DNA from 4 places in the Xylanimonas ulmi genome. Region 1 is predicted to be linked to each of the others. Evidence: predicted binding sites of a transcription regulator. Region 1 holds the regulator's gene; each other region holds the start of a gene.
The links. Region 1 encodes LexA, which represses DNA repair genes until DNA is damaged. Its sites were predicted from a motif close to TCGAACANNTGTTCGA; they were not measured.

Region 1 (5,696 bases):
GCGACTACCTCGCCACCGGCTCGACGATGCTCTCCGTCAACCTGCCCAACCTCCAGCTCGCCCCGACGGGCGTGGGCCGCATCATGGTGCTGCACCGCAACGTCCCCGGCGTGCTCGCGGCGGTCAACCAGGTGTTCGCCGAGCACGGCGCCAACATCGAGGGCCAGATGCTCGCCACGCGTGGCGAGATCGGCTACGTGGTCACCGACATCTCCGACGTCGCCCAGCGCGGCGCCTCGGCCAAGCTGCAGGAGATGGGGACCACGGTGCGCCTGCGCATCCGCGACTCGTTCGAGCGCCCCGAGTTCCCGCCGGGGCCTTCCGCCGGCCTGTGAGCGCCGTGCGAGCCCGCGATCGCTTGACCCCGCCTCTCGGAGGCCTCGCGCGCTACGCGTCCGCCGCAGGCTCGTCCTGCGCGGCCGACGCCCGCTCGGCGTGCTCGGCGCGCAGCGACGTGATCGCGCTCTCGAAGTCCTCGAGCGAGTCGAAAGCCTGGTAGACGCTCGCGAACCGCAGGTAGGCGACCTCGTCGAGGTCGCGCAGCGGGCCGAGGATCGCCAGTCCGATCTCGTACGCGTCGATCTCGGCGCTGCCCTGCTGGCGCAGCGTCTCCTCAACCTTCTGGGCGAGAAGCGCCAGGTCGTCCTCACTCACCGGGCGGCCCTGGCACGCCTTGCGCACCCCGAGGACGATCTTGTCCCGACTGAACGGCTCCGTGGCCCCCGAGCGCTTGACGACCGAAAGGCTCGCTGTCTCCAGCGTCGTGAACCGGCGCCCGCAGTTCGGGCACTGGCGCCGGCGGCGGATCGAGGATCCGTCGTCGGCGGTGCGCGAGTCCACCACGCGCGAGTCGGGGTGACGGCAGAACGGGCAGTGCATGCCGGTGAGACTACCGGCCACGGGCCAGGCCAGGGGCTCCGGCGTCCGCCGCCACGCGGTCAGTCCCGGGGAAGCAGCACGCTCTGGCCGACCGTGAGCGCCACCGACTCCAACTCGTTGAGGTCGCGCAGGTCGGCGACGACGTCGCGCACGTCCTGCCCCGGCTCGGCGACGTGCCGCGCGAGCTGCCACAGGGTCTCGCCCGGCGCCACGGTGTGGACCGTGACCTCGACGGGGCGTCCGGGGTCGCTCGCCATCGCGCGGCCGCCGACGCCGGCCAGCGGAAGCGAGACCATGAGCGCCAGGGCGAACACCACCACGCGCCCCCGGCGCGTCAGACGCAACCCGCCCAGTCCGAGGGCGCCGTGCGCCTCGCTCGGGGCGGCCTGCGCCGAGGCGACTCGCGCTGGGACCACGGCCGTGCGGCGCGCCGGGACGTCGAGGGTGGGGCAAGCGATCGTGGCGGCCATGAGGTCCTCCGTGAGTAGAACAGCAGTTCGTTCGAACACCCGTTCGTTCGAACACCTGTAGCATGCCACGCGCCACCGACATTGTCGAGACACGCGTCGAACACGTGTTTGATCCCGCGCCGCTGGTGGCCTAGGGTGGTGCTACGACCAGCGGGAACGGACGGTCGCCACGGGCAGGCCGGCGCCACGCGCACGACGACGGACGGAGAGGTCATGACGGGTCGCACGACGAGCACGGGCGCCGACGCCCCCGGGCTCGCGACGGTGAGCGCCCTCCCGGAGGCCGGGCCGCAGCCCGGCCTGACGCCGCGTCAGCGACGCGTGCTCGACACCATCCGGGAGTCGGTCGAGACGCGCGGATACCCGCCCACCATGCGCGAGATCGGTGAGGCCGTGGGGTTGGCGAGCCCGTCGTCGGTCAAGCACCAGCTCACGACGCTCGAGCGCAAGGGCTATCTGCGGCGCGACCCGAACCGTCCCCGCGCGATGGAGGTCGTCGACCCCACCGGCGCCGGTGCCGCGACGCACGAGGGCTCGCACGAGGCCGCGAGCGGCGCGGGCAAGCGCGCCGGCGCGGCCACGCCCGCCGCTCTCGACCTCGATGACGAGCGGCTCGCGGCGCCGTCGTACGTGCCGGTCGTGGGCCGCATCGCGGCGGGCGGACCGATCCTCGCTGAGCAGCTCGTCGAGGATGTGTTCCCGCTCCCCCGCCAGCTCGTCGGCGACGGCGAGCTGTTCCTGCTCAAGGTGCAGGGCGACTCGATGGTTGACGCCGCGATCTGCGACGGCGACTGGGTGGTGGTGCGCCGCCAGCCGGTGGCCGAGAACGGCGAGGTCGTCGCCGCGATGATTGACGGCGAGGCCACGGTCAAGACGCTCAAGCATGACCACGGGCATGTGTGGCTCCTGCCGCAGAACCCGGCCTACGCGCCGATTCCTGGCGATGAGGCCCAGATCCTCGGTCGCGTCGTGGCGGTGCTGCGCGCCCTGTGAGGCGCCCTGTGAGGCGCCCTGGACCAAGCCCGGCCCGCCACTGACCGGACCTCCATGAGGCTGTCGGCAGCATCCTTCTCGGATGTCCCTATGCCCCCGTTGTTGGCCTGACGTCGCCACGCATCTGCGCAGAATCCCGGACTCAGGACACCAGTGCAGCCTGCGCGGGTGTGGCCGATCGTGCCCCGGCGACGGGAGATCAACCGGGCGCAGGGCATCAACGTCGCCAGCCTGGCCGGCCAGATAATTCACTCGCCGCGTCTGCGGGAGTACCGATTTGATCCTGTCATGCGTATGACCTCAGAGACCGTCGTTGACGGCATCCGCGAACAGCTCTTCACTATCGGGGACATCCCCGGGGTGCTCTGGACGCCCGCCGAGGGCTCCGGTCCCCGTCCGCTGGTCCTGATCGGGCACGGCGGCGGCCAACACAAGAAGGGATGGGAGGTCGTCTCCCGAGCCTTCCCCTACGTCACCTCCTGCGGCTTCGCGGTCGCGGCGATCGACGCGCCCGGTACCGGCGACCGGCCGGAGCACCCGGAGATCCGGCGGCTGGTCGAAATCATCGACGAACGAAAGGCGGCAGGCGAGCCCGCCGGCCCAGAATGGCCCGCCCTCTTCGAAGTCGTAGCGTCGCAGCTCATACCCGACTGGCAGACCACCCTCGATGCACTCCAGAAACTGGACTGCGTCGGCGACAGCCAGCGCGTCGGGTATTACGGCCTGTCCGCTGCCGGTGAGACGGGCATCCGCCTCGTCGCGGCCGAACCTCGGATCAAGGCTGCGGTCCTCGGCCTCATCGCATGCGACTGGCTCACCGACACCGCGGCACGGATCACCGTCCCGGTCGAGTACGTGCAGCAGTGGGACGATGAGGGGAACCCGCGGGACTCCGTCATGAAGCTGTTCGACGCACTCGGCTCCGCCGAGAAGACCCTTCACGCCAATCCCGGCGGCCACTTTGCAATCCCGTCCTTCGAAATCGACAGCTCGCTCCGGTTCTTCGCCCGGCACCTGGGCAGCCCTGGCACCGCGAGCAGCTCCTGACACCACCGGCGCGACGCCGACGTGCGGTCTGCCGCCAGTGGCTTCGTTGACTTCACGAAAGCCAACCGTCAGAAGGCTTCAGAAGCGAGCCACTAGATGAACGCCGTGTCGCGCCCGTCTCGCAGGCGGGATCGTGCTGTGGCGACGGCGAGTACGCCGAGCAGGAGCCACGGGAGGATCGCGAGGGGCTCGCGGGCGAGGGCGGCGTTGCCGGTCCGCATCGCTTGAACCGTCCAGGTCATCGGGAGCCACTCGCAGATCGGGCGCAGCCAGCGGGGATAGTCCTCCAGAGGAGCCACGACGCCGGCCGTGAGCGCCAGGATGCCGCCGAGAACGTTCGCCACGAGATAGGGGTCGGTGACCAGCAACGAGATGACGCAGACCGCGAGTCCGACCAGCGCCCCGCTCACGAGCGCGACCGGCAGGGCCGTCAGGGCACGGGTCGCGGCCCCGCCGTCGTGCGCGCCGTCGAGGAGGTCGATGGCGCCGATCGCCAGGAGCGCGACGATCGCGGCGGATGCGAGCGGGGCGACCGTCCGGGCGCACCAGGACGCCGGGGTGCCGAATCGCGGAACGAGGGAGGCGGGAACGATCCCCGTGATCCGTTCATAGGCGAGGGTGGCGTTGACCGAGGCCATGACCGAGACGAACGCGCTGACGAGGACGCCGGCGTATGCGGTCATCGCCACCTCGGCGCCGCCGACCGAGGCCGCGACAGCAACGATCATGAGGGTCGAGATGATCGGCGTCAGGACGAGCGAGATGAGCGCGGTGCGCCAGCTCGCGAACCGGGGCGAGGACGCCACGGCGATCGTGAGCGCGACGCGCAGGGTCTGCAGTCTCATGGTGTCATCACGTGATGTCGAGGGTTGCGTGGTCGACGGCGCGGCGCAGTGCCGCCTTCGCCACGAAGGCTGACGCGACGAGCCACAGGACGCTGACGACGACGGCGAGGAAGGTGTCAAGCCAGAACACGGCTGGACCACCGCCGTCGGACAAGGCCTGGACCGCGGACCGCAAAGGCAGGATCCGCAGTACCGGCTCGACGGGCGCCAGCGCGCCGGGGAGCCCGAACATGCCGGAGAGCAGCACGATCGGCGCAGCGACCGTGGACTCGTAGACGAGCGCGTTCGGTGAGTGGGCGAAGGCCGCCGCGACCAGCAGAGCGGTCGACAACGAAGCGAACCAGAAGACGACCAGACCGACGATCATGGTCCCGGTGATCGCCAGCGGGATCCCGAGGATCGCCCCGCCGGCGGCGGCGAGCGGGAATGCCAGGAGCCCAAAGGTCGCGGCCGAACCGACGACCGGGACCAGCGCCGGGCGGGCGCCGATCCGTGCCGCGACCTGGTGCACCAAGGTCCCCTGGAACCGCTGGAACCCGATCAGGCCGGTCGAGACGGCGCACGTCGTCCATGTTCCGGTCATCCCGGCCCGCAGCCAGGCCTGCGACGTCACGACGGACCCGGCCCCGAACGAAGCGACGTACTGCAGTAGGAGAATCGACACGGTGCTCGTGACGAGCAACTGGGTGAAGTAGGAGTTCCGAGCGAACAGGCGGACCTGAAAGGCGAGCATCCGCACGCTGCGTGCGATCACGACGTCACACCCGGTTGCTCTGCGACCAGTGCGAGGTAGTTCTCCTCGAGGGTCGGCGGGCGCTCGGTGTAGTCGAGCGCCCGCGCCCTCGCCTCCTCGAGCGTCGCCAGGGACTCGGGGCTTGGGGCCACGGTGCGCCACTGCAGCCTGACATGGTCTTTGCCGTGGAAGGTCTGAACATCGACGACGGCGTCGACGCCGGCCCGCTGTGCGGCCGTCGCCGCCAGCGGATCGCCGGGCGGCAGGGCGAACGTCGTCACGTGGCTGAGCCCTCCGGCCCGGGCAAGGTCGGCGACGTGACCTTCCGCGCGGACCCGCCCAGCGCGCAGCACGATCAGCCGGTCGGAAAGTTCCTCGGCCTCGGTCAGGTAGTGGGTCGTCAGCAGGATCCCGACGCCGCGGCGCGACAGGCTGCGCACGAGTCGGCGGACCATCTGCGCGTGCTCCGGGTCGAGTCCGTTGGTCGGCTCGTCGAGCAGGAGGAGACGAGGTCGGGCCAGCAGACCGCGGGCGATGTGGAGTCGCTGCACCATGCCGCGCGAGAGCTCGTTGACCTTTGATCCGGCCCGGTCCGTCAGCCCGACGTCGGCGAGCACCTCCCGGGCACGGTCGTGCCGCTCGCGCGCCGGCACGCCCGCAAGGTCGGCGAAGTAGAGCAAGTTCGCCGTCGCCGTGGCCCTCTTGTAGAAGCCGCCGTCACCGCCGAGG
Region 2 (5,696 bases), 1.6 Mb from region 1:
TTCGGCGGCGCCGTGGACGTGGGCATCGACTACATCCAGTACGCGACCCCCGGGATCATCCTGCTGTGCGCGGGCTTCGGGGCCGCGAGCACCGCCGTCGCCGTCGAGCAGGACATGTCGGGCGGCATGGTCGACCGGCTGCGCTCGCTGCCGACGACGCCCTGGACGTTCCTGTTCGGGCATGTGGTCGCGGCGATGGCCCGCAACCTCGTGACCACGGGCGTGGTGTTCGCCGTCGCGGCGGCGCTCGGGTTCCGCCCGTCCGCCGGAGTGCTCGGGTGGCTCGCCGCCGTCGGCCTGCTGACGCTGTTCATCAACGCGATCGCGTGGGCCGCGGCGTTCAACGGCGCCGTCGTGCGCAGTCCCGAGGCTGCGGGGGCGTTCAGCTTCGTCGTGATGTTCTTCCCGTACGTCTCCAGCGCGTTCGTGCCGGTCGAGACGCTGCCGACCTGGATGCGCGGGTTCGCCCAGCACCAGCCGGTGACGCCGCTCATCGAGACCGTGCGCGGCCTGCTCGTGCCCGGCACACCGGGCGCCGTGAGCGGTGACGAGCTCGGGTCGACGGCGCTGCTCGCCGTCGTGTGGTGCCTGGGCCTGACCGTGGTGTTCGCGGCGCTCGCAGCGTGGGCCTACCGCCGACGGCGCTGAGCGCCGCCGCCGCTCACGGCGTCTGCGTCGGGTACGTCGTCGGGTGCGCCGGCGCTGAGTACGGGGCGCCGGGCTGCGACGCCGCCCGGCGAGCCCAGAACCTCTCCTCGCTCGGGACCAGCAGCCACAGCACGATGTACGCCAGCACCTGCGGGCCGGGCAGGAAGATCGAGGCGACGGTCAGGAGTCGCACGACGGTGCGCTCCCAGCCGAAATAGTCGGCGACGGCGGCGCACACGCCGCCGATCATCCGGCCCTGCGTGGGCCGGTAGAACGGGGGAGAGGGGCGAGGCGGCGGCGGCGCGTACGCGTACTGGCTGGAGTCGGAGGTCTGCGGGTTCGGGGTTGGAGTGCTCATGCCTCCAGCATGCGAGGAGCGCGCCGGCGGCGGTATCGGGTGCCGCCCGGATTGACCCCTGAGGCGGGCTCAGGGATTCGCCGGTGGCCTCGAACCGGGGCGCCGGGGGCGCGGCGTCCGCTGGCGCTCGCGGCGAGTGGCGGCGCTACTCGCCCGCCCCGGCGCCCGCCGCAGCCAGGGCGGCGTCGAACACCGCCCGCAGGGGTGCGCTGAACAGCACGAAACGGACGTGGTCGACCACGTGCGGACGCGCCACGGCCCAGGCGCGCACCGCTCCGATCGCGGCGTTCGCGGCGTCGTCGGGCGACCATCCGTACACGCCCGCCCCCACCGCGGGAAAGGCGAGCGTCCGCGCGCCGAGGTCGGCCGCGACGTCGAGCGAGCGCGTGAAGCAGGAGGCGAGCGCCGCCGGGTCGGTCTGGCCCGCATGCCGGTTCGGGCCGACCGTGTGGATCACCCAGCGGGCCGGCAGGTCGAAGCCGGGGGTAGCGACCGCGTCGCCGACGGGCAGTCCGTCGGGCAGCGTGGTGCGGCGCAGCTCGCGGCAGGCTGCGAGCAGGCGGGGGCCGGCCGCCGCGTGGATGGCGCCGTCGACCCCGCCGCCGCCTAGCAGCGTCGAGTTGGCCGCGTTGACGATGGCGTCGGCCTCGACCCGCGTGATGTCGCCGAGCTCGGTGGTGATCCGCACAGACCGACCGTAGGCCCCGATCATCTGCCGTGGGAGGCCGAGGTGCCGCTCGCCGAGCCCGCCGCCCGCAGCCGGCCGAGCATGCGGGCGTCACTGAGGCCGACGGCGCGGGCCGGGACACCCAGTTCGTCCTCGATCGTCTCCGGCCGCCCCGTTCGCCTACTGATCGCCTACGGATCGCCCGCGCTCGCCTCGACGCTAGAACGGCGGGTCACCGAGACCGGGGCGACCGGGCGAGTGCGCGCTATCGGGGTGCGGGATCGTGCGGCCCTCGACGTTCGGGTGAGGGCACGCTTCGCTCGCGTCGTTTGGGCGCGGGGGCGCGACGTCGTGGCGCGAACGCGGCTCGCCGAGGCGCCGAGGCTGGTCGGTGTGCTGCCCACTCGGGTCGCCGCGCTGCCCACTCGGGTCGCCGTCGAGCCATGACGGGTCGCTGAAGTCTGACAGTGGCTCATCGAACTCTGGTGACGGCGGGTCGTTGTCGGCGAGCCATGACGGGTCGCCGAAGTCTGGCGGTGGCTCGGCGAACTCTGGGGGCTGTGGCTCGTCGCCGTCGGGCGCGCTCATGTCCGGGAACCGTGGGCGCTCGCGGTGGATGGTCGCCGGGATCAGGTCGGTGGAGGTGGTGTGGCGCCGCCCTGTCGGGGTAGTCCAGGTCAAGGTTCCCTCGTCATCGATCTGGCGGACGGCGAACCGGGCTTGGTGCTTGAGCACATGGTGTCGGTGGCACAGGTGGGCGAGGTTGCTGGACGCCGTCGGCCCGCCTTCGGCATGAGCGACCGTGTGATCGGCGTCCGTCGTGGCCGCGGGGCGCGTGCACCCCGGGAAGCGGCAACTGGTGTCACGCACCTTGATGAAGTGGCGCAGTTCTGCCGGAGGCCGATACGTCTCAGCGCTCACCCCCAGGACCTTGCCGGTGTGCGGGTGGGTCAGCAGCCGCGTGAACGACGACGCCAGACCCGCCATCTCGCGGGCCGTCTCCGGATCGATCGGGACGTCGCCGTCGAGCAAGGCGGGCTCGTCGACGCGGCCCAGCAGGGTCAGCACCGGGACCGTGACGTAGACCTTCGGCCGCACCGAGCGCGCGATGCGCGCCAACTCTGCGGCCGTGCCGCCGGTACGCCCGCGGTAGTCCGCCGCGTGACCCGCGTGCGCGTCGTCGGCGTCCGTGGGGAGACCGGTGGCGAGGTGGGCCTTGGTGGCGTCAGTGATGAGGCGGTCGGTGGCGAGGCGCCCCGTGACAGTGGGCTCGGAGGTGGACTGGCTGGTGGGCTGACCTGCGGGCTCACCTGCGTGCTGGGCCGAGGGGGACATGACGGCTGACGTCGCCTTCGTCGCGGCGGTCATCACGGATGCCGCGCGCAGGTCGAGCGTGCCGTCGTCGAGCAGGAGCGCGCAGGCGACGTCGGCGCGCAGTTGGGCGAGCGTGCGCCCATCGCCTTCGGAGCGAGCCGACCGCGCGACGGTCGAGAGGCGGTCGGTGATCGCGTGCACCGCCGGCGCGGGAGCGAGCAGGGTCAGGTAGGCCATGCCGTCGCGCGCCGGATCGGTCCACACGCCGCGTTTGGTCGCAGCCTCCGCATGACGGACCTCGGCGGGCGTCGGGCACAGCCGGTCCCGCGTGCGCCGCACCGTGCGGGCGAACGTCTTCGTGTTCTGGCACGCTGCCGCGGCCACGACCTGGTCGTCCAGGCGAGCCGCTGTCCGCGGGTCGAGGTCAGCGACGGCGTCGGCCACCTTGACGGCGTTCGCCCAGGCGGCGTCGCCCGTGAGCGCGGTGGTCAAGGTGCGCGGCGCCCGCGCGACCAGCGCTTGTGCGGTCAGCATGCGCGCGCTGACGGTCTGCTCGCCCTGGCGCGTCGCCAAGGCGACCTCCGCGACCAGCGTCCTCCTGGCCAGATCCGCGCGGCGCGCCCGCCCCGCCGAGCGCACCATCGGCTCGGACTCGTTGAGCAGGCCCTCCGCGCACAACGCCTGTCGACGCGCACGCTCGAGCAGAACGCCCTCGAACGCCTCCAACGCGTTGACCCTCGCCCGCACGGAGATGATCGCCTCGAGGGTCTCGTCCAGGTCACGCACGCCGACGGCGCCGCGAACCTCGACGAGGCGTTGGACGTTCACGGGCAGCGTCGCGGTGGGGACAGCGTCGGGCTCAAGTGGCGCGTTGGAGACGGGGCTCGTCGCCCAGTCAAGATCCGCGGGATCGAGGGGGCAGCGGCCGAGGAGCGCGTTGGCGAGACCAGGGCGATCCGCGAACTGCGTGGCGAACGAGCCGTCGTCCTCGATCCGCACCGAGGCGAGCGCGGCCAGGCGTGCTTTGACGTCGGCGCGGAACGCCTCGCGCCGACGGTCCTCGGCCGTCCTGAGGTCCTCGCCGCGAGTGGGGTCCAGCGCGATCGAGCGCGGCACGTCCGCACCACGGCCTCGCGCTGGCTGGGCGGAGGTGGCGAGTACGTCAGGCGCGGCGCAGGTGGCGGGGGGCGTGGCGGAGAGGGCGGGCGGGGTGGACGCGGCGGGGGCGGGCGACGTGGCTGGCGAGATGGGCGCAGCAACAACGCGTGTTGCTTGCCTGCCTTCTTGCCGACTCACCATGCCTTGATTGTATTCGAACACCTGTACGAACTTCCAGGTCATCGCTCATTTTGCGACACCGGTGCTGCCGTGTTCGGTGTTCGTGGGGCATCGGAGCCTGTTCTGCGTCAGGACTTCGTCGACACTCCTGGCCCGGGCTGGAGCGGTCGGCCCGGCTGGCGCGGAGCTCGCCGCGCGCGTGTCACCAGCCGTTGGGCGCGAGTGTCTTGCGGATGCGCTTCTCGCTGACGGTGCCGTCCGTGCCGAGCTGCTGCGCGAAGAGGCTGACGCGCAGCTCCTCGATCTGCCAACGGGCCTCGGCGAGCTCGGCCGCGCGGATGGGGTCGGCCGGGCCTGCGGCGTACGTGGCGCGCGCCTTGGCGTACGCCTCCTCGACGTCGTGCGCGCGCCAGGCCAGCTCGGCGTCGCGGTGGGGGTTGGCCTGGGCCTTCTCCAGCCGGTGCGACGCCGCGCGCAGGTAGCGCACCAGGTGCGGCAGCCGGCGCGGGGGAGTCGCGCTGACGAAGCCGTTGTGCACCAGTGTGGCGGCGTGGTCGCGGATGTCCTGCAGGGTGTTGAGCAGGGCGAGCGACGACGTCGCCCGGACCTCTCCCTCAAGCGTGCGCCAGGCCGCCAGCGCGGCGACGACGTGGCCCGCCACGCGGTAGGTCTCGTCCTCCAGGTGCTGACGCACATGCGCCGTGGCGGTGCTGTACGTCTCGGAGTCACGAATCTGTACAGCGTCGACGCCCGCAGGGGTTCCTGGTCCGAGCGCGACATCGCCGCTGGTCAGCGCGATGACGGCCGCGAGCTGGAGGTCGTCGGCCAGGAGGTCGGTCGTGCGGTAGGGGCTCGCTGCGAGGGTCAGCGCTTGCCTGCCCGTCCAGCGCGACGTGACGCGGGCGGGCGCGAGCCGGTTCTCGGCGAGCAAGAGACGGCGCACGCCGCGCGCGTGCGCGCCCGGCTGCGCGGTGGCGTCGGCCAGGATGCGCAGCGCCACGGTCGGCTCCGCTCGCGGGCCCGGCTCCTCGACCAGGGCCGGGTAGCCGCGCACGACGACGCCGCCACCCAGGTCGCTCGACACGACCTCGGGGAGGCGGCCGTCCGGCAACCCGTCGGGCCACGTCGTCAGGCCGGTGCGCTCGGCGACGACGGGGGCGGCGGGCGCGCTTGCACCCGCCCCCGAACCCCCGTCGCGGGCGCCGGAGCGTGGGCCGGCGGCGGCGCCGGTGGGCGGGGCGGACGCGGCGCCGGCCCCGCCGGAGTTGCCGGTCGGGCGAGAGTCCGCGGACGCGTCCGAGTCGGCCGCGCGCGCCCCCGAGGCCGCGCTCGTCTTGGCGCGAGCCTCCTCCAGCGCGATCCCGACGGCGCCCTTGACAGCCGCGCGCACCGCCGCCTCGGCCTGCGCGGCCAGACGGCGCTGCAACGCCA
Region 3 (5,696 bases), 2.1 Mb from region 1:
CGAGCCGGGCGCCGAGACCAGCGACCCGGAGCCGACCGCCGAGCCGGAGCCCGAGCCAGAGCCAGAGCCGGAGCCCGAGTACGTCGGGCGCGGCTCGACGGGCCCCGAGGTGCTCGCGCTCCAGGAGCGCCTGCGCGACCTCGGCTACGGCTTCGTCGACCCCGACGGCGTGTACGGGTCGGCCACGCTTCAGGCGGTCTGGGCGTTCCAGAAGGCGGCCGGCCTGGCGCGCGACGGCGTGATCGGCCCGCAGACGCAGGCGGCGCTCGACGCGGGCCACCGCCCGGCGCCGCGCTCGACGTCGGGCCACGTGGTCGAGATCGACATCGACCGTCAGATCCTCCTGGCCGTGGACGACGGCCACGTCACCAAGGTCATCAACGCATCCTCGGGCAACGGCAAGCCGTATGAGGCCCTCGGCCGCCAGTACGTCGCCCGCACCCCGCGCGGCACGTTCCAGGTGTACATGCAGGACGACGGCATGCACGCCTCGACGCTCGAACTCGGGGACATGTGGCGGCCCAAGTACTTCACCGGCGGGATCGCGGTGCACGGCTCGGGGTCGATCCCGCCCTATCCCGCCTCGCACGGGTGCGTGCGCGTGTCGAACGGGGCCATGAACTGGCTGTGGGACTCGTGGGGAATGCCGATCGGGACGACGGTCCTGGTCTACTGACCGGCCTCGCGCGTCAGAGGCTGACGCCCACGAGCACCGGCTCGGGCTCGAGCTCGATCCCGAAGGCGTCGAGCACGCCGTCGCGCAGCACGCGCGCGAGGGCGACGACGTCGTCGGCCGAGGCGCCACCCCGATTGGTCAGCGCGAGCGTGTGCTTGGTCGAGAGCGTCGCGCGGCTGTCCGGACCTGACACCCCGAAGCCCTTGTCGAACCCGGCGCGGGCGATGAGCCAGGCCGCGCTCGTCTTGATCAGCGACGCATCGACGGCGCCGAGGCTCGGGCCCGTGGTCGCGGCGGGCCGGGCGGAGCGGACCGGGTAGCGCGGAGCGTCGGGCGGCAGCAGGTCCGCCTGCTCGGCGGGCACGACGGGGTTGGTGAAGAACGAGCCGGCCGACCACCGGTCGTGGTCGGCGCCGGGCGCCGAGCCGAACCGGCCGTCCTGCAGCATGCCCTTGCCCGCGCGCAGCTCCAGGACCGCATCACGCACCGCCGTCGACGGGGCCCGCTCGCCGACGTCGACACCGAGCCGCGCGGCGAGCTCCCCGTACCCGATCGGCGCCGAGAGCGTGCCCAGGCGCATCTGGAACGTCACGTCGAGAACCACGTAGCGCGGCGTCGGGAACCACGGCGCCTGCGGGTCGTCCTGCGAGGGCATGCCGCGCATCGAGCGCTTGAGCACCGAGGTGCGGTAGCCGAAGCCCAGCTCGCCGACCGCGAAGGTGCGCACGCGGCCCTTGAGCCGATCCCAGGTCCGCACTGTCGACAGCGCGCCCGCGACCTCCTGGCCGTACGCGCCGATGTTCTGCACGGGCGCGGCGCCCACGGTGCCCGGGATGCCCGACAGCGCTTCGAGGCCCACCCAGCCCTGCTCGACCGACGCCGCGACGACGTCGTCCCAGTCCTGCCCGCCGACGGCCGAGACGCTCGCGCCGCCGCACGTGTCCGCGGAGTCGAGCGTGAAGCCGGTGCGCAGGTCGCGCACGACGACGCCGCCGAAGCCCTCGTCGGACACCAGCAGGTTGGAGCCGCCGCCGACGACCAACAGCGGCTGACCGGCGTCGTCGGCGGCGAGGACGGTGTCGATGAGTTCGGCTTCGGTCGTCGCCTCGACGTACGCGTCGGCGGGACCGCCCACGCGCAGCGTCGTCAACTCGGCCAGGGCGGGGGCGACGGTGGAGATGCTCACCGAGCCAGACTAGGAGATTGCGCGAGCGGCCGTTCGGTGTGGCGGGCCTGCGCGAGCGACGGGCGCGCGATCGGGTCGCGGGTGATCCCCCGTTGCGGGATCGGGGCAGGGCGTCCCGGCGCCGGGGCACGGGGAGCCGCCGAGGGCTCGCGCGCGGATCACGGCGGGATGAATGGTGTCGCGGGATGAGCGGTGACCTGGTCATTCGTACAGGTGTTCGAATAGACTGGCCTCATGGTCGAGGACGGTGCGGGAGACGTGGCGGGAGACGTGGCGGGCGCGAGCCGATCCCACGCCCGCACCGACACGCCCGAGGTGGGCAACTCCCCTGCGCCCCTCGGCGCTCCCGAGGCCGTCAACTCTCCCGCGCTCGGCGCGCGGCCTTCCGGTCCGAACCCTGTCGCCGCGACCGGCGCGCCGACCCCTGAGCCGCTTCGGGCCGAGGTGCGTGCGCGCCTGGCGGCGCTCGCGCCGGCGCCGATCGAGGACGACGGATCGTTCGCGTCACGGCTGCCGGGCCGTCCCGGCCTCGTCAACTCGCTGCTGGGCCGTTCGCCCCTCGACCCCGCCGCCCGGAGCTGGCCCGAGCCTTGCCCGTCGTTGCCGTCGGACGCGAGGAGCCTGCTCCAGGTGCGCGGGGCGGTCGGGATGAGCGACCTGGACGAGACGGTGGAGGCGATCGCCGAGGTGCGCTCGCGGGTCAACGCGCTCGAGGCCCTCGAAGGAGTGCTGCTGGAGCGGGCGCGCAGGCAGGCGCTGCGTGCCGAGGACCTGCTGGCGGAGCACGGCCCGATGCTCCGCGCGGCGGGCACGACCCGGCGCGCCGACCTGGCCCGGCGGGCAGTGGTCGCCGAGATCGCGTTGGGCACCCACCAGGGCGAACAGGTCATCGGCGCACGGATGTGCGCGGCTCAGGCGCTGGCCGCCCGGGCACCGCGCACCCTGACGGCGGCCCTGTCGGGGCGGGCCGCGTGGGCGAACGCCTCCAAGGTCGCCGAGACGGTCGCAGAACTGAACGAGCGAGCCGCGGCGCGCCTGGACGAGGCCGTCGCACCCGCCGCCACCCGCCAGAACACGCGCACGTTCGCCCGCACGGTGCGCCGCGCGCGCGAACGCGTCTGCCCCACCCCGCCCGAGGTCCGCCACCAGGAGGCCGCGACCAAACGCGGGGTGTGGACCGACCCCGCGCGCGACGGCATGGCCTATCTGACCCTGTTCGCACCCGCGCCGGCCGTCTGCGCGATCAAAGACCGCCTGACCACCGTCGCCCGCGCCGCCCGCGCCCAGGGCGATGGGCGCACCCTGACACAGTTGCGCTCCGACGTCGCCTGCGCCCTCCTGCTGGACGACGGCACCCTCGACCTCTCCGCCGCCAGCGCTGTCAACACCGCCAGCGCCGTCACGGCCGCCGGCGCCGTCACGGCCGCCGGCGCCGTCACGGCCGCCGGCGCCGTCGCCAACCCCGCCCTCGGGCCGGACACCGGGCACGCCCTCGACCACGCGAGCGCGGCTCGCGCCTCGACACGCGATGTGGAGTTCGGCGACACGGACGTCCACCTGGCCCGTATCGCTCGGTCGGTGCGGCCCAAGATCTACGTCACCGTCCCCGTGCTGACCTTGTTGGGCCGGACGGACGAGCCCGCGCTGCTCGACGGGACCATCCCGATCGACCCGCAGACCGCACGCGAGCTGGCCGGTGTGGCCACCTCGTTCACGCGCCTGCTGACCCACCCCCACACCGGCAGGGTCCTCGCAGTCGGAGTCGAGGCCTACCGGCCCCCAGCCGACCTACGCCACTACGTCAAGGTTCGCGACACGACATGTCGCTTCCCCGGTTGCACCCGACCCGCCGCCACCGCCGACACGGACCACACCCTCGCCCACGCCCTCGGCGGCCCCACCGCGCCCGACAACCTCGCCCACTTGTGCCGCCACCACCACGTCCTCAAGCACCAAACCCGCTTCGCCGTCCGTCAAGACGACGACGAGGGCACCCTGACATGGACCACGCCGACCGGGCACACGCACACCACCCACCCCGCGCCAGCGCCCACCACCATCCACGACAGACGGCCGCAGCCCGCCGCCCTCCCCCCGCCCGACCCCGAGCCCGACCCGCCACCACCTGCCCTCGACGACCCCCACCCCGACCTCGCCGGCATGCCACCTCGCCACCTCGCCACCACGACCCGGACGACTTCGGCGACCCCGACGACCCCGACGACCCCGACAACCTCGGCGACCTCGGCGACCTCGGCGACCCACCCTTCTGACCAGCACACTCGCTCGCAGGCGCCTGAGAGTCGCAAGCGACACGCGGAAAGGAGGACCGAGGGACGCGCGACGAGTGCGCCCACCACGGTGCGCCCATCACGCTGCGACGACCTGCTCGGGCCGGTGCCGCCGCGGTGGACGCCGCAAAGTCCCACCACGCGGGGCTCGTCCGCCACACGGGCTCCATGACCACAGCCGCAAGCACCTCCACGCGGGGCTCGTCCGCATGGGCTGCATGAGCACGACCGCAAGCAAGCGAGCCTCCCCAGGAGCCCAGGAGCCCGAGGAGCCTGTGCCTGCCTCGTGAGCGATCCCGGCGCCCCTCGCCGCTCGCCCCTCGCCCCTCGCCCCTCGCCCCTCGCCCCTCGCTCCTCGCTCCTCGCTCCGGTAGACGGTCCCGCGCTCCGGCGCGGCCAGGGATCGCGCGGCGACCCCGGCGAAACCCGGTGTCTGGGGTCAGGCGCCGCGGGGACCCTACGTGTGCGAGGTCGGGGCGCTCGGAGCGATCGGGCGGGCGCTGCCCGCGAACGCCAGGCCGATCACCACCGGCAGCGCGATGACGGCCAGCGCGTGGCGGTAGCCGACGTGGTCCGCGGCGAAACCGATGAGCGCCGGACCGGCAAAGAACGCCGCATACCCGATGGTCGAGACGACCGCGACGCGCATCGCCGCGCGGCGCGGGTCGTCGGACGCCGCCGACATGCCGAGCGGGAAGCCCAACGCGGCCGCCGCGCCCCACACGAGGCTGCCCGCGAGCGCAAGCCACAGCCAGGGCGCGAACGCGAACGCACCCACCCCGACGAGCGCCGCGGCCGAGCTGGCCCGCAGGACCGCGACCCGACCGAAGCGGTCGATGAGCGAGGTCCCCGCCAAGCGGGTGAGGGTCATCGCCGTCAGGAACAGCGCGAGGCCGAACGCGCCCGTGGCCTGCGAGGCGCCGAACCCGTCGACGAGCGCCAGGCCGGTCCAGTCGTTCGCGGCGCCCTCGGTCAGCGCCGCGGCGAGCACGACGACACCGACCAACAGGGTGCGCGACTCGCGCCACGCGGCGAGCGTGTCGCGCAGGCCGTGCGCGGGCGCGGCCTGCGCAGGGTCGGCGCCCGACGCCGCGAGCACGGGCTCGGGGGCGGCGTGCGGCGTCGGCAGGAAGCCGCGCACACCGACGGCCGCCGCCGTCGTCGTGATCGCGACGCCGGCGCCCATGTGCCAGACGAATGACACGCCCGCGTGTGCGACCAGCGCGCCGACGCCCGCGGCCACCACCGTGCCGAGTGAGAAGCCCGCGTGGAAGCGCGGCATGATCGCGCGCCCCAAGCGCTGCTCGACGACGGCGCCCTCGAGGTTCATCGCCGCATCCCACACCCCGTAGCCGACCCCGGCGACGGCCAGGCCGATCCGCACGGCGAGCGGGCTCACCGTGCCCACGCCGACGCACACCAGCGTGTATCCCGCGGCCGCGATGAGCGCGAAGGTGAGCACGGCGCGGGCAGCGCCGAGACGCGAGGTGATCAGACCCGACAGGGGCAGGGCCGCGACCGAGCCGACCGCGCCCGTGAGCAG
Region 4 (5,696 bases), 570 kb from region 1:
CCCGAGCCGATCGAGAAGTGCGCGGTGTGCGCGCTGTCGCCCAACAGCACGACATTGTCGTGGTGCCAACGCTCGTTGCGCACCGTGTGGAAGTTGATCCACTTGGAGTTGTTGGTGAGGATCGCGTGTCCTTGGAGCTCGTCCGCGAAGATCTGCGCGATCCGCTCGACGGCGTACTCGTCGCTGGCCCCAGGCGGGAGGTCGTCGCCCTCTGTCTTGTCAAGGCCCGCCCGGCGCCAGACCTCCTCGCGCATCTCGACGATGAAGGTCGAGCCCTCGGCCGAGTAGGGGTAGCCGTGGACCTGCATGACACCCCACGGTGTCTGCTTGACGAAGAACTGGAACGCCTCGAACACGAGATCGGTGCCGAGCCAGATGTACTTGTTGGCGCGGCGGTCCAAGGAAGGCCCGAAGTGGTCCGAGTGCTTGGTGCGGATCGCCGAGTGCAGCCCATCGGCCGCGACCACGAGGTCATGCGTCGACTGCAGCAGGTCCAGATCGGGTCCCGGGGTGCGGTAATGGACGGTGACGCCCAGCTCGTGGGCCCGCTCCTGCAGGATGCGCAGCAGCACCCGGCGCGACATGGCGGCGAAGCCTTGGCCGCCCACGGTGAACTGGTGACCGTTGAAGGTGACGTCGATGTCGCTCCACCGGGCGAACGTGGCCTCCATCCGCTCGTGGATCACGGGATCGGCGCCATCGATCCCGCCGAGGGTCTCGTCCGAGAAGACGACCCCGAACCCGAATGTGTCGTCGTCGGCGTTCCGCTCCCAGACGGTGACTTCGTGGGCGGGGTCGAGGGTCTTGAGGAGGGTGGCGAGGTACAGGCCTCCGGGGCCGCCACCGACGATCGCGGTCTTCATTCCTGGTCTCCCTTCGCGGGCGCAGTGGCCCGGATCATGCCTTCCTGGACGACGGTCGCCACATGGACGCCGTCGGCGGTGAAGAAACGGCCGGTGGCGCTTCCGCGGCCGTCGGCCACCGAGAGCGCCTCCTGGGTGTAGAGAAGCCAGCCGCCCAGCGTCGCGGGCCGGTGGAACCACATGGCGTGGTCGAGGCTCGCGGTGACGAGCCCCTCATCGGCCCACGCCAGTCCGAGCACTCGCAGGACGGGCTCGAGGATCGTGTAGTCGCACACGTAAGCGAGGGCGGCCGCGTCACGCTGTGTCTGGCTGAGTCCGTCGACCGGACGCAGCGCGTCGAAGGGTCGGATCCACACCGCCTGGTGGGGCGTGCGCCGGCCGTCCGCCGTGAGGTAGACGGGGTCGGGAGCGTGGCGGATGTCGAAGCCTCGCCCGAGGGCCCAGTAGGTCAGTGCGTCGTCGCGGACCGCGCCCGCGTCTCGTGACGCGAGGTGCGCCTGTGACGTCGAGACCGAGTCGGGTCCCGGGGCGGGAGGCATCGCCGGCTGGAAGCCGCCGCCGGGAGCTGCGGTGGCGAAGCTCGCCAGGCACACGAACACGGGCTTGCCGTGCTGGAAGCCGCGCACGTGGCGTGCGCTGTAGCCACGCCCGTCGCGCAGCAGTTCGACCTCGTAGCGGACCTGGGCGCCGATGTCGACAGGCCGCAGGAAGTAGGCGTGCGTCGAGTGGATCGACTTGCCGTCGGTGACCGTGCGCGTCGCGGCGACCAGCGCCTGCGCGACCATGTCCCCGCCGTAAGCCTTGGGCCATGGGCACCGGCCCGTCGTGGCGGTGAACGCGACGTCGAACACCTCCGCGTCGGCCGGCGTGAGCGTGAGGGCGTTCGTCACGAGCGTCGACGTCGGTGTGCGGGCGGAGACGGTCGCGGCGGGGAAGGGGGGCATCGGCGTCTTCCTTCGGAGCGTCATGCGAGCCGGATGGTGTTGGTCAGGACGCCGATGCCGGTGACCTCGGTCTCGACGACGTCGCCGTCGGCGAGCAGCGCGGGAGGCGTCATCCCGATGCCGACTCCGCCGGGAGTCCCGGTCAGGAGCACGTCGCCTGGCCTGAGCGTGGTGAAGGTGGACACATAGGCCAGGAGCGTCGCGCAGGGGAACACGAGCGCTTTGGTGTCGCCTCGCTGTCGCTCGATGCCGTTGACGCGGCAGATCACCTCGACACCGGCCTCCGGGTCGAGCTCGTCGGGGGTGACGACGACCGGACCGAGGGGGGTGGTCGCGTCCCAGGCCTTCCCCTGGAACCACTGCGGAGTGCGGCGCTGCCAGTCGCGCACGGAGATGTCGTTGGCGACCGTGTAGCCCGCGATTGCTCCGCGCGCCTGCGCCTGGTCGGCATTGCGCAGTTCGCGCCCGACGACCACGGCCAACTCGGCCTCCCAGTCGACCTCGACGCCGGCCGGGAGCCGGATGTCTTGGCCGTCGCCCGTCAGCGTGTCCGCATATTTGGCGAAGAGCGTCGGGTGGGAGGGGGTGTCGCGTCCGGTCTCGGCGATGTGGTCGCCGTAGTTGAGGCCGCAGCAGATGACCTTGCCCGGACGTGGCAGCGGCAGTGTCGGCGTGGCGTCGGCGAGCCGCGCGCCGGGCTGCCAGGCGACGTCGGCGGCCAGGAGGGCTGAGAGGTCAGCGGCGGGCAGCGCCCGCCAGGTCGTGCCGTCCTGGACCGCGGCGGTCGTGCCGTGGGGTGTGATGACTGTCGCAGCTCGCATATTGCAGTTCTCGCACGAACGTTGCACATCTGTCAATAGATGGTTAGCCTGCGGCGCATGAGCTCAGAGTTGACGCCACTGGCGGTGAACCCGGACACGCTGCCCGCGCCCCGTGGGTACTCCCACGGCACACTGAGCGGGAACACGCTCTACCTCGGCGGCCAGACCGCGCTCGACGCCGAGATGCGGATCGTCCCCGGCGGGATCGTCGCGCAGTTCCGCCAGGCGTTCGGCAACGTCCTGACCACGCTGCGGGCCTGCGGGGGTGTTCCCGGCGACCTCGTGTCGATCACGATCTTCCTGACGGACATCCCCGACTACCAGGCGCACGGACGCGAGATCGGCGCGGTGTGGCGTGAGCTGGCGGGGCCGGTCTACCCGGCGATGGCGGGCATCGGCGCCACGGGCCTGTGGCAGGCCGAGGCCCTCATCGAGATCATGGGGGTCGCCGTCATCCCCGACGAGCGGCTGATCCGCTCATGACGCCGGGCTGTCAGTCCCGGCACAACTGCACGGGCGTGCGGGCGAGCCGCGCCCCGAGCGCCTGACACGCCGAGTCGACCGCGGGGCTGGCGGCGAATCCGACCCACATGGCGATGGCGCCCGCGTCGCGCGGCGCCTGGCCGCTCGCCCACTCCGCGACCCAGCCGGTCAGCGCCCGGGCCAGCAGCTCGCCCGGGGCGCTCGCGGCGCCGCGGGGGCGGAGCAGGAGCGTCAGGCAGACGCCATCCGGCAGCTCGTCCAGCAGGAGCGCGCGGGCGACGGGGAGGTCGCGGTCGTCGACTTCGAGGTAGATCTGGCCGTACACCCACGGCGACGAGTGCTCCAGGACCATCACGATCCGCGGGATGTCGTGGAGGTCGCCTGCGAGCAGGACGTGGCGGTCGCCGGTGGGGGGCATGCGTTCCTTCGTCGAGCGCGGGCGCTGCGGGGCGGTGGTTCGCCCCGGGCTCGGACGCTCGTTCGTGCTGAGGTGTGCCTCACCTCAACACGGCGCGAGCCGTGGGCGCAAACTGCGCGGGCTGCTGGCGCGATCGGAGCGCCCCTATCATCGTCGGCATGTCGCTCGACGTGGCCGCCGCCCATCTCGCTCGCTTCGACATGGCCGACCGGATCCGGGTGACGCCGCAGTCGTCGGCGACGGTCGAGCTCGCCGCGGCGGCGTTCGGCGTCGAGCCGGCGCGCATCGCCAAGACTCTCAGCTTCCGCGGCGCCGAGCCGGGCACGGCGATCCTCGTGGTGCTGGCAGGCGACGCCCGGACACAGAACGCGGCCTTCCGCACGGCGTTCGGCGTCAAGGCGCGCATGCTCGGCGGCGACGAGGTCGAGGCGTTGACCGGCCACGCGCCGGGCGGCGTCTGCCCGTTCGGCAACCCGCCGTCGGCCGCCGTGTACCTCGACGAGTCACTGCGCCGGTACGAGACGGTCTTTCCCGCGTGCGGCAGCGCCAACTCGGCGATCGAGGTCACGCCCGACGAGCTCGAGCGCGTCACGGGCCACCACGGCTGGGTGTCTGTCGCCCAGTATCCGGGGCAGGCGGAGCACCCGGCGCCCTGACCAGCAGGCTGTCCGACGGCGGGCGCGAGGTGGGTGCCCGACGCGATCAGCGACGAGTGAGCGCGGCGGCGGCGAGCCCTCCTGGCGCGGTCACCCGTCGGCGCGGATCTCGCCCGGCGACCGATCGTTGCCTGCCACGCTCGTGGGTCTTGGGCGGGGCGGGTCGCGTCCGCCGTAACGTCGGCGTCGGGACCGCGGCGTGAGCGGCGGGCGGGCAGGAGGGACTGCCCGGTCCGGCGTGCGCCCGCGCGGCGCGTCCTGTTCTCGCACCTGGGTGCGGCGCGCGCGGGTGCTCTGCCGTCTGGAGGTAGCAGGATGAGGTTCGAAGGCAAGACCGCGCTGGTCACCGGGGCGGGATCAGGCATCGGCCGCGCTGTGGCGATCCGACTGGCCGCGGACGGCGCGACCGTCGCGGCGACCGACCTGGACCTCGAGGCGGCCCAGGCCACGCTCGCCATGGTCGAGCAGGCCGGGGGAGCGGGCATCGCGTTGCGACAGGACGTGGCCGACCCGGACGACGACCGCGACGTCGTCGAGGCCGTGGTGACCGCGTTCGGCGGCCTGCACCTGGCGGTCAACAACGCGGGCATCCCGGGCCCGAACCTGCCGATCGCCGACCTGCCGATCGCCGACTGGGACCGGGTCATCGGGATCGACCTGTCCGGGACCGCGTACTGCCTGCACTACGAGCTGCCGGCGATCATCGCCTCGGGCGGCGGCGCCATCGTGAACATGGCGTCAATCGCCGGGACGATCGCCGTGCCGCAGAACCCCGCCTACACGGCCGCCAAGCACGGCCTGGTGGGGCTCACCAAGGCCGTCGGGTCCGACTACGGGCGCTCGGGCGTGCGGGTCAACGCCGTCGGGCCGGGGTATATCGCGACGCCGCTGCTGACCGCGCTGCCGCAGGAGATCACGGCGGACGTCGCCGCGAAGCACGCGATGGGGCGGCTCGGCGAGCCCGAGGAGGTGGCCGACCTCGTGTCCTTCCTGTTGAGCGACGAGGCGTCGTTCATCACGGGCAGCTACCACCTGATCGACGGCGGGTACACGGCCGTGTGACGGCAGGGCGCGGCGGTCGGCCCCGACCGCCGCGCAACGTCGGCTGTGGCGGGTCAGTCGCCGAGGCTCTCACCGAGCACCCGCAGGACGGCGTCGCGCGCCCGCGCCGAGCGTCCGGAGCGCCGCTGGGCCACGAGCTCCACGAGCTGCTCGACGACGAGCGCCAGGGCCGCGCGCGAGGTGTGCAGCAGCTCGTCGCGGAAGGTGCCTCCCACCGGAGGAACGACCAGGGCCGTGTCCGCCAGGCGCACCAGCGGCGCGTCGGCGAACGACGTCACGGCGAGCACCTGGGCGCCCGCGTCCCGCGCGTCCGCCGCGGCCGCGAGCGTGGGCCGGCTCGACCCGGAGCCCGACAACACCAGGCAGACCGACGACGCCGTGAGCTGGCGGGCCGCGATCTGCTGCGCGAGCGGGTCGGGCACGAACTCGCACGGCCGGCCTGCCGCGCC

Region 2: EV386_RS15275 (HNH endonuclease signature motif containing protein) is a predicted target of LexA. The motif match lies at 4,300-4,315, and genes of this name have one in related genera.
Region 3: EV386_RS17360 (HNH endonuclease signature motif containing protein) is a predicted target of LexA. The motif match lies at 2,068-2,083, and genes of this name have one in related genera.
Region 4: EV386_RS05320 (YbaK/EbsC family protein) is a predicted target of LexA. The motif match lies at 3,580-3,595, and genes of this name have one in related genera.

Annotation. Positions count from the first base shown of each region.
Region 1 is NZ_SGWX01000001.1:1,731,076-1,736,771, forward strand. Features, by position in the region: gene serA (phosphoglycerate dehydrogenase) at 1-335, shown strand, start outside; gene nrdR (transcriptional regulator NrdR) at 388-879, opposite strand; gene EV386_RS07980 (LysM peptidoglycan-binding domain-containing protein) at 939-1,349, opposite strand; gene lexA (transcriptional repressor LexA) at 1,563-2,342, shown strand; gene EV386_RS07990 (dienelactone hydrolase family protein) at 2,511-3,389, shown strand; partial or broken gene EV386_RS07995 (ABC transporter permease) at 3,614-4,234, opposite strand; gene EV386_RS08000 (ABC transporter permease) at 4,242-4,988, opposite strand; gene EV386_RS08005 (ABC transporter ATP-binding protein) at 4,985-5,696, opposite strand, start outside.
Region 2 is NZ_SGWX01000001.1:3,309,794-3,315,489, forward strand. Features, by position in the region: gene EV386_RS15260 (ABC transporter permease) at 1-648, shown strand, start outside; gene EV386_RS15265 (PspC domain-containing protein) at 662-1,006, opposite strand; gene EV386_RS15270 (O-acetyl-ADP-ribose deacetylase) at 1,152-1,694, opposite strand; gene EV386_RS15275 (HNH endonuclease signature motif containing protein) at 1,893-4,103, opposite strand; gene hrpA (ATP-dependent RNA helicase HrpA) at 4,468-5,696, opposite strand, start outside.
Region 3 is NZ_SGWX01000001.1:3,793,979-3,799,674, reverse strand. Features, by position in the region: gene EV386_RS17370 (L,D-transpeptidase family protein) at 1-676, shown strand, start outside; gene EV386_RS17365 (UDP-N-acetylmuramate dehydrogenase) at 690-1,862, opposite strand; gene EV386_RS17360 (HNH endonuclease signature motif containing protein) at 2,097-4,325, shown strand; gene EV386_RS17355 (MFS transporter) at 4,611-5,696, opposite strand, start outside.
Region 4 is NZ_SGWX01000001.1:1,163,846-1,169,541, forward strand. Features, by position in the region: gene EV386_RS05295 (bifunctional salicylyl-CoA 5-hydroxylase/oxidoreductase) at 1-863, opposite strand, end outside; gene EV386_RS05300 (acyl-CoA thioesterase) at 860-1,807, opposite strand; gene EV386_RS05305 (fumarylacetoacetate hydrolase family protein) at 1,828-2,628, opposite strand; gene EV386_RS05310 (RidA family protein) at 2,686-3,111, shown strand; gene EV386_RS05315 (hypothetical protein) at 3,122-3,529, opposite strand; gene EV386_RS05320 (YbaK/EbsC family protein) at 3,688-4,185, shown strand; gene EV386_RS05325 (SDR family NAD(P)-dependent oxidoreductase) at 4,501-5,247, shown strand; gene EV386_RS05330 (MurR/RpiR family transcriptional regulator) at 5,301-5,696, opposite strand, start outside.